One region of the Halomonas sp. H33-56 genome, then DNA from elsewhere that is predicted to be linked to it. Evidence: predicted binding sites of a transcription regulator. Region 1 holds the regulator's gene; each other region holds the start of a gene.
The links. The regulator FNR, encoded in region 1, switches genes on or off when oxygen is low (the NO sensors DNR and NnrR bind a similar motif). The targets are predictions, from matches to a motif close to TTGATNTANATCAA.

Region 1 (3,257 bases):
CGGGGTAAGCGGTCGCTGACCTCTTCGCCACTAAAGCGTCCGGATGGTAGACTGGCGCCTCTTTCATTTTCAGCCGTGATGTCCCGCTCCCATGTCGCCACAGTCCGCCTCCGCCACCCTGTTCGATCCCCGTACCCCCGAGGATGACCATCTCTCGATCGATGCCGGCGACAGCCCGGCCGACCCTGCTGCGGGTGACGATCAGACGGAAGCCCAAGTTCAGGCCAAGGCACGGCGTGAGTTCAACAAGCTGCAGAAGCGCCTGCGCCGCCAGGCCGGCAACGCCATCATCGACTACGGCATGATCCAGGAAGGCGACAAGATCATGGTGTGTCTGTCTGGTGGCAAGGACAGCTACACCATGCTCGAGATCCTGCGCAGCCTTCAGCGCAACGCGCCGGTCAACTTCTCGCTGGTGGCGGTGAATCTGGATCAGAAGCAGCCGGGCTTTCCGGAGCATGTGCTGCCGAACTATCTGGACAGCATCGGCGTGGACTACCACATCCTTGAGCGCGACACCTATTCGGTGGTGAAGGAGAAGACGCCGGAGGGCAAGACCACCTGCGCGCTCTGCTCACGCCTGCGGCGCGGCTCGCTCTATGGCTTCGCCGAGGAGATCGGGGCGACCAAGATCGCCCTGGGCCACCACCGCGAGGACATTCTCGAGACGCTGTTTCTGAACATGTTCTTCGGTGGCAGCCTCAAGGCGATGCCGCCCAAGCTGCTCTCCGACGACGGCAAGAACATCGTCATCCGTCCGCTGGCGTACTGCCGCGAGGCCGATATCCAGGCCTACAGCGAGGCGATGGAGTTCCCGATCATCCCGTGCAACCTGTGTGGTTCCCAGCCCAACCTGCAGCGCCAGGTGGTCAAGGAGATGCTGGCCGAGTGGGAGGTCAAGCATCCCGGGCGCCTCGAGAGCATGTTCAAGGCGGTGACCAATGTGGCGCCGTCGCAGCTGGCGGATCGGCAACTGTTCGACTTCGAGGGGCTGGAGGCCGTACAGGCCGAACGCCAGGCCCGGCGCATCGACGTGGTGGATGCCGGCTGATCTCGCCAGCAGCGAATGTGCATGATGCCATGACAGCGAAAGAGGCCGCATCTCCGGATGCGGCCTCTTTCTTGTCACACGCCATCTATTACGCTTTGCTTTCCAGATCCTGGATACCGGGCCCTGCCGGCCAAGCCCGGCACACTGCCGCCAGGCCCGCTCAGGTAACTTCGGTGTCGGCCAGGGTCGACAGCGCGGTCAGGTCGAGGATATTGACCTCACGTCCCGATACCGCCACCAGATCCTGCTGCTGGAAACGCCCGAGGATACGGCTGACCGTTTCCACCGCCAGCCCCAGGTGATTGCCGATGTCGGCGCGGGACATGGACAGGCGGAAGCTGAACGGTGAATAGCCGCGGCGGCGGAAGCGGTCCGACAAGCCGAGGAAGAAGCAGGCCAGGCGCTGATCGGCGGTCTTGCGTGACAGCAGCTGCATCATCCGGCGGTCTTCTCGCAGCTCCTTGCTCAGGGTGCGAAACAGCTGGGCACGCAGCTCCGGTAGGGTCTGGGTCAGCGCATCGAGGCGGTCGAAGGGAATCTCGCACACCGTGGTGGTCTCCAGCGCCACCACGCTGCCGGGATAGCGGCCGTCGTCGATGCCATCCAGGCCAACCAGTTCACTGGGCAGGAAGAAGTTGGTCAACTGAGCTTCGCCGCTGCCTTCGGTGGTGATCTGCTTGAGACTCCCCGATCGGACCGCGAAGACGCTGGTGAAGCGATCTCCCTGCTCGACCAATCGTGTGCCTTTCTTGATCGGCGGGTGACGACGGATGATGGAATCGAAGCGCTCGAGGTCGGCGGTCTCCAGCGACAGCGGAAGGCACAAGGAACTCAGGCTGCAGGACTCACAGCGAGTCTCATGCAGCATGGGACGCCGCCGATCTTGGGCCGTAGGACTCATTCGCAGCTCCTGTGGATCTGGGATCGATATTGACTGGGCCATGGGGAGAACAGACGTCGCCCGTACAGCACGTTGATGGCACTATTCTACACCCTCAGATCAGCTAAAAGTGGCGTCTACCTCTTTAGGATTAATAACTTAGAGGTAGGATGCGTCATTGATGCAGCCCAGTCCAAAGTTGCCAGACGGCAAAGGCGATGATCATGCCAGCGGCGACAAGGCGTGTTGCCCGATGCGCCAGCAGGGCCTGCATTTGTCTGGCGGCGAGGCCCGTCACCACCAGCGCCGGAAGCGTGCCAAGACCGAAGCTCGCCATTAGCAGTGCGCCCTCGAGGGGCTCGGCCCGTGCCAGGCTCCAGGCCAGCATCGAGTACACCAGGCCACAGGGCAGCCAGCCCCAGATGGCGCCCAGCGCCACCGCCTGGGGCAGACGCACCACCGGCAACAGGCGTCTGCCTGCGGGTTCCAGGTACCTCCAGAGGTGACGTCCCAGTGCCTCGACGTGACGCAGGCCTTTCCATAGATCGGCAATGTAAAGCGCCATCAGGATCAACATCAGGCTGGCGACGATCTGCATCAGGCCACGCAGGGTCGGCGAAAGGCCGATCACCGAACCCAGGGTGGCAACCAGAGCGCCCGCCACACAGTAGCTAGTGATACGACCTACATTGTAGCCGAGCACAAGTGTGCTCACCCGCCAAGGTTGACGCATGCTGGGGGGGATGGCAAAGGTCAGGGCGCTCATGATACCGCCGCACATGCCAATACAGTGTGCACCGCCGAGCAGGCCAAACACGAAGGCCGCCATCATGGGGGGCAGTTCCAGGCCGGTAGGGTTCACTCAGGCCCTCTGGACGATGGATCACGCTCGGATGTCTGCGCAGGCGTTTCGGAAGAGGAAGCGCCGTCATCGGCACCGCGAGTGTCGTCCTCATCCTCGAACAGGATGCGATAGGCGGGGCCTTCGAGGTCCTCGAACTGGTCGTTGCGCACCGCCCAGAAGAAGGCCCAGACCGCCAGGCCCAGCAGGATCAACGACAAGGGTATCAACAGGTAAAGGATGCTCATGGGCCGGGGCTTGCGGTGACGGGTGAAGGCGTCGCGGTCGGCCTGGTGCGTCCGCGCCGCAGACGCAGGGCATTGCCGATGACCAGCAACGAGCTGAGTGACATGCCGATGGCGGCAAGCCATGGGGGCACGAAGCCCAGAGCCGCTGCGGGCAGCGCCACGACATTGTAGAGCACCGACCAGGACAGATTCTGGCGAATGATGCGACGGGTCTGGCGGGCCACCTCGATGGCTTCG
Region 2 (3,257 bases), 3.7 Mb from region 1:
CCTTCGGCGTCCTGGGTGTAGCCGTCCTCGATCACCGGCCAGTCGCGGTAGATCAGCTCGCTGTCATCGACGTCGCCCTTCTCGCCCTCGTGCAGCGGGAAGGCCAGCGGCCAGTCGGCGTCCTGTTTCACCGCTTCCATGAACTCGTCGGTGATCAGCAGGCTCAGGTTGAACTGGCGCAGGCGACCGGCCTCGCGCTTGGCCTCGATAAAGTCGCGCACGTCGGGATGACCGACGTCGAAGGTGCCCATCTGGGCGCCACGACGGCCGCCGGCGGAGGCCACCGTAAAGCACATCTTGTCGTAGATATCCATGAACGCCAGGGGGCCGTTGGTGCCGGCACCGGCGCCGAACACGAAGGCGCCCTTGTGGCGCAGGGTGGAGAACTCGTAGCCGATGCCGCAGCCGGCCTTGAGCGTCATGCCCGCATCCACCACGCTGTCGAGGATGTCGTGCATGGAGTCGCGAATGGTCCGCGATACCGTGCAGTTGATCAGGCTGACCGCGGGCTTGTAGCCCTCGGCTCCGGCGTTGGAGGTGATCCGGCCTGCCGGCACGGCGCCGTTTTCCAGCGCCCAGCGAAACTTCGGCAGCCACTTGTCAGCGGCGTCGCCCTCGACGGCGGCCAGCGCCTTGGCCACGCGGTCCCAGGTGGCCTGAAGGTCGGCGTCGACGGGCTGGCCGTGGCGGTCCTTCAAGCGATACTTGGCGTCCCAGATGTCATACGAGGGGCCCTGCATGGGAACCTCCTGCGACAGGGCGGCGGCCTTGGCGGATGTGGTCATGAAAGCTTGTCTCCGATGAAGTTACCGGCAAATAAACGGGGTCGTAAAGGGGTGGATGCGCGCTCCGGATAAGCTCGGGCACCCTACCAGATATAGTAAAATTTTCGACCGGCGGCACAATATAAACGAAAAATCGGGCCATGGAAGACCCGATCGTTAATTCGGCTTTGGCGCATGAAAGGTAGCGCGGGCTACCCCGGGCGTCTCGCCCCGGGGCAGCCGCGATAGAGCCGGCTAGACGGTGCGCGAGAAGCGCCCGCTGCCGGGGACCAGGTAGGCATCGAAGGCCATGGCCACGTTGCGCATCATCAGGCGTCCTGCCGGCAGTACCCTGAGCGCTTGCTGCTTGATCTCGATCAAGCCGTCGGCCTGCATCTCGTCGAGCTGGTCGAGGGCGCTGGCGAAATGCGTGCGGAAGTCGATAGCGTGACGGGCCTCGAACTCGGCGAAGCGCACCTCGCCGTGACACATCAGCGAGGTGATCAGCTCGGCACGCAGCAGGTCTTCGTCGCTCAACCGATAGCCCCGCAACACCGGCAGCCGCCCGGCCTCGAGGTGCTCGGCGTACTCGGCGGTGGTCTTGACGTTCTGGCTGTAGGCGTCGCCGACCTTGCCGATGGAGGTGACCCCGAGCCCGATCATGTCGCACTGAGCGTGGGTCGAGTAGCCCTGGAAATTGCGCTGCAGGGTACCGTCGTGACGGGCTCGGCTGAGTTCGTCCTCGGGCAGCGCAAAGTGATCCATGCCGATATAGATGTAGCCCGCCTGGGTCAGCCGCTCGATGGTCAGCTCGAGCAACTCGAGCTTGCGCCCGGGCGGCGGCATGTCCTCGTCGCGGATCAGCCGCTGGGCCTTGAACAGCGACGGCAGGTGGGCGTAGCTGTAGGCGGCGATGCGGTCGGGTCTCAGCGCCACCACCTTGGCCAGGGTGGCGTCGAAGCTGTCGCGGGTCTGCAGCGGCAGCCCATAGATCAGGTCCACCGACACCGAGGCGAAGCCGGCGTCCCGGGCGGCGTCCACCAGGGCTGCCACCTGGGCCTCGCTCTGCACGCGGTTGACCGCCTTCTGGACCAGCGGATCGAAGTCCTGGACGCCGAAGCTCAGACGATTGAAGCCCATCTCGCGCAGTTCATGGATCTGGGCGGGGGTCACCGTACGCGGATCCACCTCCAGCGAGAATTCCCGGCGCTGCTCCGGGGCGAAGCGGAAGTGGCGCGCCAGGGCGTCGATCAGCCCCTTGAGCTGGTCATTGGACAGAAAGGTCGGGGTACCCCCCCCCAGGTGCAGCTGGTTGAGCTCCCGGGTCTCGTCGAACAGCGCCGCCTGCAGGGCGATCTCGCGCTTGAGCAGCGCCAGGTAGTCGGCGGCACGCTCGCGATTGTGGGTAATGATCTTGGAGCAGGCACAGTAGTAGCAAAGGCTTTCGCAGAAGGGCACATGGACGTAGACCGACAGCGGCTTCGGCTCCCCCTGCTGGCTGCGCTCCACCGCCTGGCGATAGTCAGCGACACCGAAGCCGTCGTGGAAGTGCGGCGCGGTGGGATAGGAGGTGTAGCGCGGCCCTGGACGGTCGTACTTCTCGACCAGCGCACGCTGAAACGGCAAAACATCGGATGACATCGACAAGGCCCCTCGTGACACGACCGCCCGACGGCGGCATCTGTCGGCATTGTCGCACGTCGAATCAGCACGTCCCGGCAAGACGAAGCCAGACATGACCTGCATCAAATCACGGCAGCGGCATCACGGCGCTTGCCCCTGTGGCGTGTTCTCGCCCGAGGTAGTGCAAACGCGAGCCAACCACAATGATGCTCCTGCCATTCCAGTGATCCCGATCAAGCATAGTACGGAAGACGTACCTCTCCCCGCCTAAAGTTGACCAACGTCATAGGGTATTGTCGCTGAGCGCTCCAATACTCGAGAGTCCCAAGGGACATCCCGCACAGACCGTGATGCCTGACCCAAGCAGCACGCCGCTTGGGTCAGGTATCACGCCCCAAGACCGAGGAGCGCTCATCATGAAATGGATCCCCCTGGCCGCGCTTGGCGCCGCCTGTCTGTTCAGTCTCAACGCCCAGGCCGCCGGCGACGCCGCCGCCGGTGAAACCAAGATCGGCGCCTGCGCCGCCTGCCATGGCACCGACGGCAAGGCCACCGGACCGATCTATCCCAACCTGGCGGGTCAGAACGCTCCGTACCTGGAAAGCGCGCTCAAGGCCTATCGCGAGGGTCAGCGCGGCGGTGGCATGTCCGCCATCATGGCGCCCCAGGCGGCGGCCCTGTCGGATCAGGATATCGCCGACATCGCCGCCTACTTCTCGTCGCTGACGCCCTGATCCCACCCTGGTGCGCGAAGCGTCCTCGGGGCGCTTTGCGCCTCGAGGTCATGCCATGACCCAAGCCCCCCGCCATTTTCCCCGCCACTGGTCTTCTCCCCTGCGCCTGCTTGTCGTGCTGTTGGCGATGTGGTTA
Region 3 (3,257 bases), 2.0 Mb from region 1:
TGACAATATCCTTGCCATTGCCTCCCATGGACAGGCGCAGCTCGAAGGGGCCTTCGTCGGTCACCGCCTCAAGCTGGCGCAGCACTTCCTCGAGCTCTTCCCGGGTCAGCGGAGTGACCCCATTGAGACGCCGCGCGGTCAGATAAAGCATACGCAACGCATCATTGCTGCGCTTCAGTTCATGGGTCTTCGCCGCGACACGCTTTTCCAGCTGACCGTACATTTCCGACAGGCTGGCATTCATCTTGTTGATTGTTCTGGATAACAAGCCTAACTCGTCGTTACCTCGGTAGATGGTTCTCCCCGAAAAGTCACCGACCATTACGCCATTTACAACACGAATAAGGTCACGAAATGGCGGCATGACACCGCAGACTATTCGATAGACAACCATCACCATAAATATCACGAGAACGGCGAGTGATGCCCCCTGAAAAACCTCAAGAAATACGACCTTTGACTCGGCATATTCTTGAAGCCTTCCCACCAGAATATCGACCTTGTCGACGAACTCGGCGACCTTGTCATCCAGCCGAAAGACGTCACCACCTTCGAAATCCACCGTGTTGGGACGCAGGGTTTCGTGCCAGCACTCCACCACCCTGTCGTAGGCCTCTCTGAGCGGATCATCGGCGTCCACCGGAATCAGCGCGATGATCGCGCCGGCAGCCAGCGTGGCCTCCATCTGTTCGTGCTGCCAGCGTCGCCTGGGATGATCCGCCGGCAGCAACTCCGACGTCGCCAGCAGTCGATAGGCCTGCATTCGCAGCGAGCCCGCCTGGTTGATGGCGTCGGCGTAACCTCCCGCGCTCTTTGCGATGACGATGGAGCCCAGCAGGCTGACCAGGGCCAGACAGGATATCGCCGCCATGGCGACCAGCATGCGCAGCATCAGTGATCGGCGCAGGTAAAAGGCGCCGTTCATCTACTACACCTTCCCTTTTTGACCCAGATCAAGGGTTTCATCATCTAGAAATTTCCGGAATGTCGCATCCATCTGAGAGGGCAGATAATACGTGACGAACACCTCAAAAACACCCGGATACCTCCATGGAGGTAATTAAGCAAATGCGCTGGATATAGCACGCAATTCTCTTGACCACAATCAAGTGCCATACAGATACATTGTAGCAAGGTTTAGGGGCCGAACCGGCACCCCTAAAGAGGAAAGCACATGCTCCAACATGACACCGTACCCCGGCGTCAGCAGAACAGAGCGCTAGGCCTATCCACACTCGCCTTCACTCTCTGCTTCGCCGTCTGGACCCTGTTCTCGATTCTCGGTATCCAGATCAAGGAGGACTTCGCGCTCTCCGACACCCAACTTGGCCTGCTGATGGCCACTCCCGTGCTGACGGGTTCGATCAGCCGACTCTTTCTCGGTGTACTGACTGACCGCTTCGGGGGCCGCTGGGTCTTCGGTCTGCTCATGCTGGTCACCGCTACCTGTGTCTACCTGCTGACCTTCGCCAACAGCTACGTGATGCTGCTGGTCGGCGCACTGGGTATCGGCCTTGCCGGTGGCTCCTTCATCGTCGGCGTGGCCTACACCTCGGCCTGGTTCGAGAAGGAACGCCAGGGTACGGCGCTGGGCATCTTCGGGGCCGGTAACGTCGGTGCCGCCGTCACCAACTTCGGCGCGCCCTTCCTGCTGATGGCAATGGGCTGGAAAAGCACCGCCCTGGTCTACGCCACCATCATGGCGATCATGGGCGTGGCCTTTATCCTGCTGGCCAAGGAAGACCCCCAGAATCAGTCGCGCAATGCCGTGCGCCTGCCGCTGTCCGAGCAGTTCGCGCCCCTGGCCGACCTGCGCGTGTGGCGCTTCTCGCTCTACTACTTCTTCGTCTTCGGTGGCTTCGTCGCCCTCGCCCTTTGGCTGCCCCACTACCTGATCGAGGTCTACGGCCTGAGCCTGTCAGCGGCGGGTATCGTGGCGGCGCTGTACACCATCCCGGCCTCGCTGTTCCGTATTCTCGGCGGTTGGATGTCCGACCGCTACGGCGCCCGTCGCGTGATGTACTGGACCTTCCTGGCCTCGGTCATCTGCACCTTCCTGCTGAGCTATCCGCCCACCCAGTACGTCGTCGATGGCGTCCGTGGTCCGGTCGAGTTCACCTTCGCCATGCCGCTGGTCGGCTTCATCCTGTTGACCATGGTGCTGGGCTTCTTCATGTCGCTGGGCAAGGCCGCCGTGTACAAGCACATCCCGGTCTACTATCCCAAGAGCGTCGGCCTGGTCGGTGGCGCCGTCGGCATGGTCGGTGGCCTCGGCGGCTTCTTCCTGCCGCTGACCTTCGGCATGCTCAACGATGTCATCGGCATCTGGCAGAGCTGCTTCATGCTGATGTTCGTCGTGGTTGCCGCCGCGCTCATGTGGATGCACTTCGCCATCCGCAAGGCCGAGCGTATCGAGGCCCGCGATCGCTGCGAGTCCACCGACCTGCCCGAGCTGTCCACCCCGAGCCGTTTCGTGCTCGAGGACTGGCGCCCCGAGGACGAGTCCTTCTGGCAGTCCACCGGTCGCAAGATCGCCACGCGTAACCTGTGGATCTCCATCCCCTGTCTGCTGCTGGCCTTCTGCATCTGGATGGTGTGGTCCATGGTCGTGGCCAAGCTTCCCCAGGTAGGCTTCGAGTACAGCCCGAACCAGCTGTTCTGGCTGGCGGCCCTGCCGGGTCTTTCCGGTGCCACCCTGCGGATCTTCTACAGCTTTACCGTACCGATCTTCGGCGGCCGTCGCTTCACCGCGATTTCCACCGCCTCGCTGCTGCTACCTGCCCTGTGGATCGGCTTCGCCGTCCAGAATCCCGAAACGCCCTACCTGGTGATGGCGATCATCGCCCTGCTGTGTGGCTTCGGTGGCGGCAACTTTGCGTCCTCCATGGCCAACATCGCCTTCTTCTATCCCAAGCGTGAGAAGGGCAAGGCCCTGGCCATGAACGCCGGCCTCGGCAACCTCGGCGTGTCGGTGATGCAGTTCCTGGTGCCCGTGGTCATCTCCACCGGCAGCTTCGTGATGTTCACCGGCAGTGGCCAGCCGATGTCCGACACTGATCTTCTGTGGCTGCAGAACGCCGGCTTCGTGTGGGTGCCGTTCATCGTCATCGCCACCGTCGCCGCCTGGTTCGGCATGAATGACATCGCCAGCGCCAAGTCCTCCTTCAAGGAGCAGTCGGTCATCTTCAAGCGCAAGCACAACTGGCTGATGTGCATCCTCTACACCGGCACCTTTGGCAGCTTCATCGGCTTCTCCG
Region 4 (3,257 bases), 950 kb from region 1:
GAACGGGTTTGGTCTTCTCCAGCCGCGTATAGATGGGCATCAACACGAAGAAGGCGAAGTAGATCACGGTGCAGATCTGGGCCAGCAGTGTCCTGGCGCCGGTCGGCGGCAGCACCCCGAGCACCCCGAGGATGACAAAGCTGATCGCGAACAGCACCAGCATCACCTTGGAGATCCAGCCCTTGTAGCGCATGGAGCGCACCGGAGAGCGGTCGAGCCAGGGCAGCACGAACAGCACCGCAATGGCCGCCCCCATGAAGATGACCCCGAGGAACTTGGCGTCCAGACCAAACAGCGAGAAGGTGATGGCGCGCAGGATCGCGTAGAAGGGCGTGAAGTACCACACCGGGGCGATATGATCCGGCGTCTTCAGCGGGTTGGCCGGTTCGAAGTTGGGCTTCTCGAGGAAGTAGCCGCCGCCTTCCGGGAAGTAGAAGATCACCGCACAGAACACGAACAGGAACACCGCCACTCCGACGATATCCTTCACCGTGTAGTAGGGATGGAAGGGAATGCCGTCCAGCGGCTTGCCGGTCTCGTCCTTCTTGGCCTTGATATCGATGCCATCGGGATTGTTGGACCCCACCTCGTGCAAGGCAATGATGTGCAACACCACCAGCGCCAGGATCACGATAGGCAGCGCCACCACGTGCAGGGCAAAGAAGCGGTTCAGCGTGATCCCGGAGATCAGATAGTCACCGCGCACCCACTGGGCCAGATCGGGACCGATACTCGGGATGGCGGAAAACAGCGAGATGATGACCTGGGCACCCCAGTAGGACATCTGTCCCCAGGGCAGCAGATAGCCCATGAAGGCTTCGGCCATCAGCGCCAGGTAGATCGCCATGCCGAAGATCCACACCAGCTCACGCGGCGCCTTGTAGGAGCCATAGAGCAGGCCGCGGAACATGTGCAGGTAGACCACCAGGAAGAACGCCGAGGCGCCGGTGGAGTGCATGTAGCGGATCAGCCAGCCGTACTCGACATCACGCATGATGTACTCGACGGAGGCGAAGGCACCCTCCGCGCTGGGGTTGAAGCTCATGGTCAGCCAGACACCGGTGAGGATCTGATTGACCAGCACCAGCAGCGCCAGGGAGCCGAAGAAGTACCAGAAGTTGAAGTTCTTGGGCGCGTAGTACTCGGACAGATGCTCCTGCCACATCTGGGTGGCGGGGAAGCGATCATCGACCCAGCGCATGAAACCGCGTTCGGCCTTGGCCTTGTTGGGATTCGCCATTATGCGCCCTCCCCGTCTTCGCCGACCACGATGACCGACTCGTTGACAAAGTAGTAGGGTGGAACTTCCAGGTTCACCGGAGCGGGCACATTGCGAAACACCCTGCCCGCCAGGTCGAAGCGCGAACCATGGCACGGGCAGAAGAAGCCACCGGGCCAGTCATCGACACCGACGCCTTCGGCGTTGGGCTCCGGCTTGAACAGCGGTGAACAGCCCAGATGCGTACAAATGCCGACCAGCACACCGATCTCGGGCCGAATGGAGCGCAGCGAACCGCCGGCATAGTCCGGCTGCATCGGCTTGGCGGAATCCGGGTCTGCCAGCACCTCGTCGGTCAACGCCTCGGTACGTTCGATCATCTCCGGCGTGCGATTGATGACCCATACAGGACGGCCCCGCCACTCGACGGTCATTCGCTGCCCGGGTTCGAGCTTCGAAATATCCGCCTGAACGGGCGCACCCGCCGCCCGAGCCCTGGCACTAGGCTGCCAGGAAGCCACAAAGGGTACCGCTACCCCGACGGCGCCGACTGCTCCAACTACGGAGGTCGCCCCTACGAGGAAACGGCGTCGCCCTTTGTTCACGCCGTTGTCTGCCATGATCTGGTTTCTCCCATCAGACTTTATCCGTTGTTGTTTTCACGGCCCCTTGAATGTCCGTGACCACGGATACAAGTGGATTGTATGTTAGGAAATCCCCCCCACCGGCACAAGAAGCCGGCTGACCCAGACCCCCTGCGCAAGCCCCAGACAATTGACGTGGAACAACTTTATACCACTGTGCCTGTTCGCCTTGAGGGACAGGGCGGCTCAAAAGGCATAGACGATGACAGATTAACGAGGGAAACAAGCGCCGCCAGGCGACCCGATGATCCCCACCACCAGAGCACTACAGCACACAATTTTTCGAACCCCGGACACGACAACGCCCGGGCCAATGGCCCGGGCGTTGTTGATCGGCAAGCGTGGGTGATTAACGCTTGGAGAACTGCGGGCGACGACGCGCCTTGCGCAGACCGACCTTCTTACGCTCGACTTCACGTGCGTCACGAGTGACGTAGCCGGCAGCACGCAGCGGCTGACGGAAGTCCTCGTTGTACTGCATCAGGGCACGGGTGATGCCGTGACGAATGGCGCCGGCCTGGGCGCTGCCGCCGCCACCCTTGACGGTGACATAGACGTCGAACTGGCCGAGGGTCTCGGTCAGTTCCAGCGGCTGACGAACCACCATGCGGCCAGTCACGCGACCGAAGTATTCGTTCAGGTCACGGCTGTTGACGGTGATCTTGCCGGTGCCCGGCTTGAGGAAGACGCGCGCGGTTGAGGTCTTGCGGCGCCCGGTACCGTAATACTGCTGTGTCATGGCGAAGATCCCCTCAGATGTTCAGTTCTTGCGGCTGCTGGGCAGCGTGCGGATGTTCGGAACCGGCGTAGACCTTGAGCTTGGCGTGCATGGCACGGCCCAGCGGACCCTTCGGCAGCATGCCCTTGACGGCACCTTCGATGACACGCTCGGGAGCGTGGTCGATCAGCTGGCTGAAGGTCATGGAACGCAGGCCACCCGGGTAACCGGTGTGACGATGGTACATCTTGTCGCTGGCCTTGTTGCCGGTGACCTTAACCTTCTCGGCATTGATCACGACGATGTAGTCGCCGGTATCAACGTGAGGAGTGTATTCCGGCTTGTGCTTGCCACGCAGGCGGCGAGCAATTTCGGTAGCCAGACGACCGAGCGTCTTGTCCGCGGCATCGACGACATACCAGTCGCGCTGGACGGACTGCGGCTTAGCACTGAACGTCTTCATGGATGAAATCACCAATTCGATGTGTTGGATCCCTTTCGTCGTGTTCTGGACACCCGACAGGTGTTCAGCGAGACCACGCCGCGAAGAGATCATCCCTATTTTTCTTGGTTGCGCGGCACCCGGAAATCCGGTCGATGCCGCCACAACGGTCGAGCGAGCGCGCATTCTACATGAGCGAAAGCGTGCCGTCACCCCCTCGGACACACGCAATCA

Region 2: a site for FNR is predicted at 2,500-2,513, ahead of hemN (oxygen-independent coproporphyrinogen III oxidase). Genes of this name have one in related genera too.
Region 3: a site for FNR is predicted at 944-957, ahead of NFH98_RS11750 (nitrate/nitrite transporter). Genes of this name have one in related genera too.
Region 4: a site for FNR is predicted at 1,994-2,007, ahead of petA (ubiquinol-cytochrome c reductase iron-sulfur subunit). Genes of this name have one in related genera too.

Annotation. Positions count from the first base shown of each region.
Region 1 is NZ_JAMSHP010000001.1:765,642-768,898, forward strand. Features, by position in the region: gene ttcA (tRNA 2-thiocytidine(32) synthetase TtcA) at 92-1,051, shown strand; gene fnr (fumarate/nitrate reduction transcriptional regulator Fnr) at 1,212-1,952, opposite strand; gene NFH98_RS03490 (sulfite exporter TauE/SafE family protein) at 2,107-2,793, opposite strand; gene ccoS (cbb3-type cytochrome oxidase assembly protein CcoS) at 2,790-3,020, opposite strand; gene NFH98_RS03500 (heavy metal translocating P-type ATPase) at 3,017-3,257, opposite strand, start outside.
Region 2 is NZ_JAMSHP010000001.1:4,462,896-4,466,152, forward strand. Features, by position in the region: gene NFH98_RS19190 (adenosylcobalamin-dependent ribonucleoside-diphosphate reductase) at 1-785, opposite strand, end outside; gene hemN (oxygen-independent coproporphyrinogen III oxidase) at 1,020-2,405, opposite strand; gene NFH98_RS19200 (c-type cytochrome) at 2,804-3,121, shown strand; gene NFH98_RS19205 (4Fe-4S binding protein) at 3,177-3,257, shown strand, end outside.
Region 3 is NZ_JAMSHP010000001.1:2,734,594-2,737,850, forward strand. Features, by position in the region: gene NFH98_RS11745 (histidine kinase) at 1-925, opposite strand, end outside; gene NFH98_RS11750 (nitrate/nitrite transporter) at 1,175-3,257, shown strand, end outside.
Region 4 is NZ_JAMSHP010000001.1:1,712,238-1,715,494, reverse strand. Features, by position in the region: gene NFH98_RS07470 (cytochrome b) at 1-1,240, opposite strand, end outside; gene petA (ubiquinol-cytochrome c reductase iron-sulfur subunit) at 1,240-1,839, opposite strand; gene rpsI (30S ribosomal protein S9) at 2,213-2,602, opposite strand; gene rplM (50S ribosomal protein L13) at 2,616-3,044, opposite strand.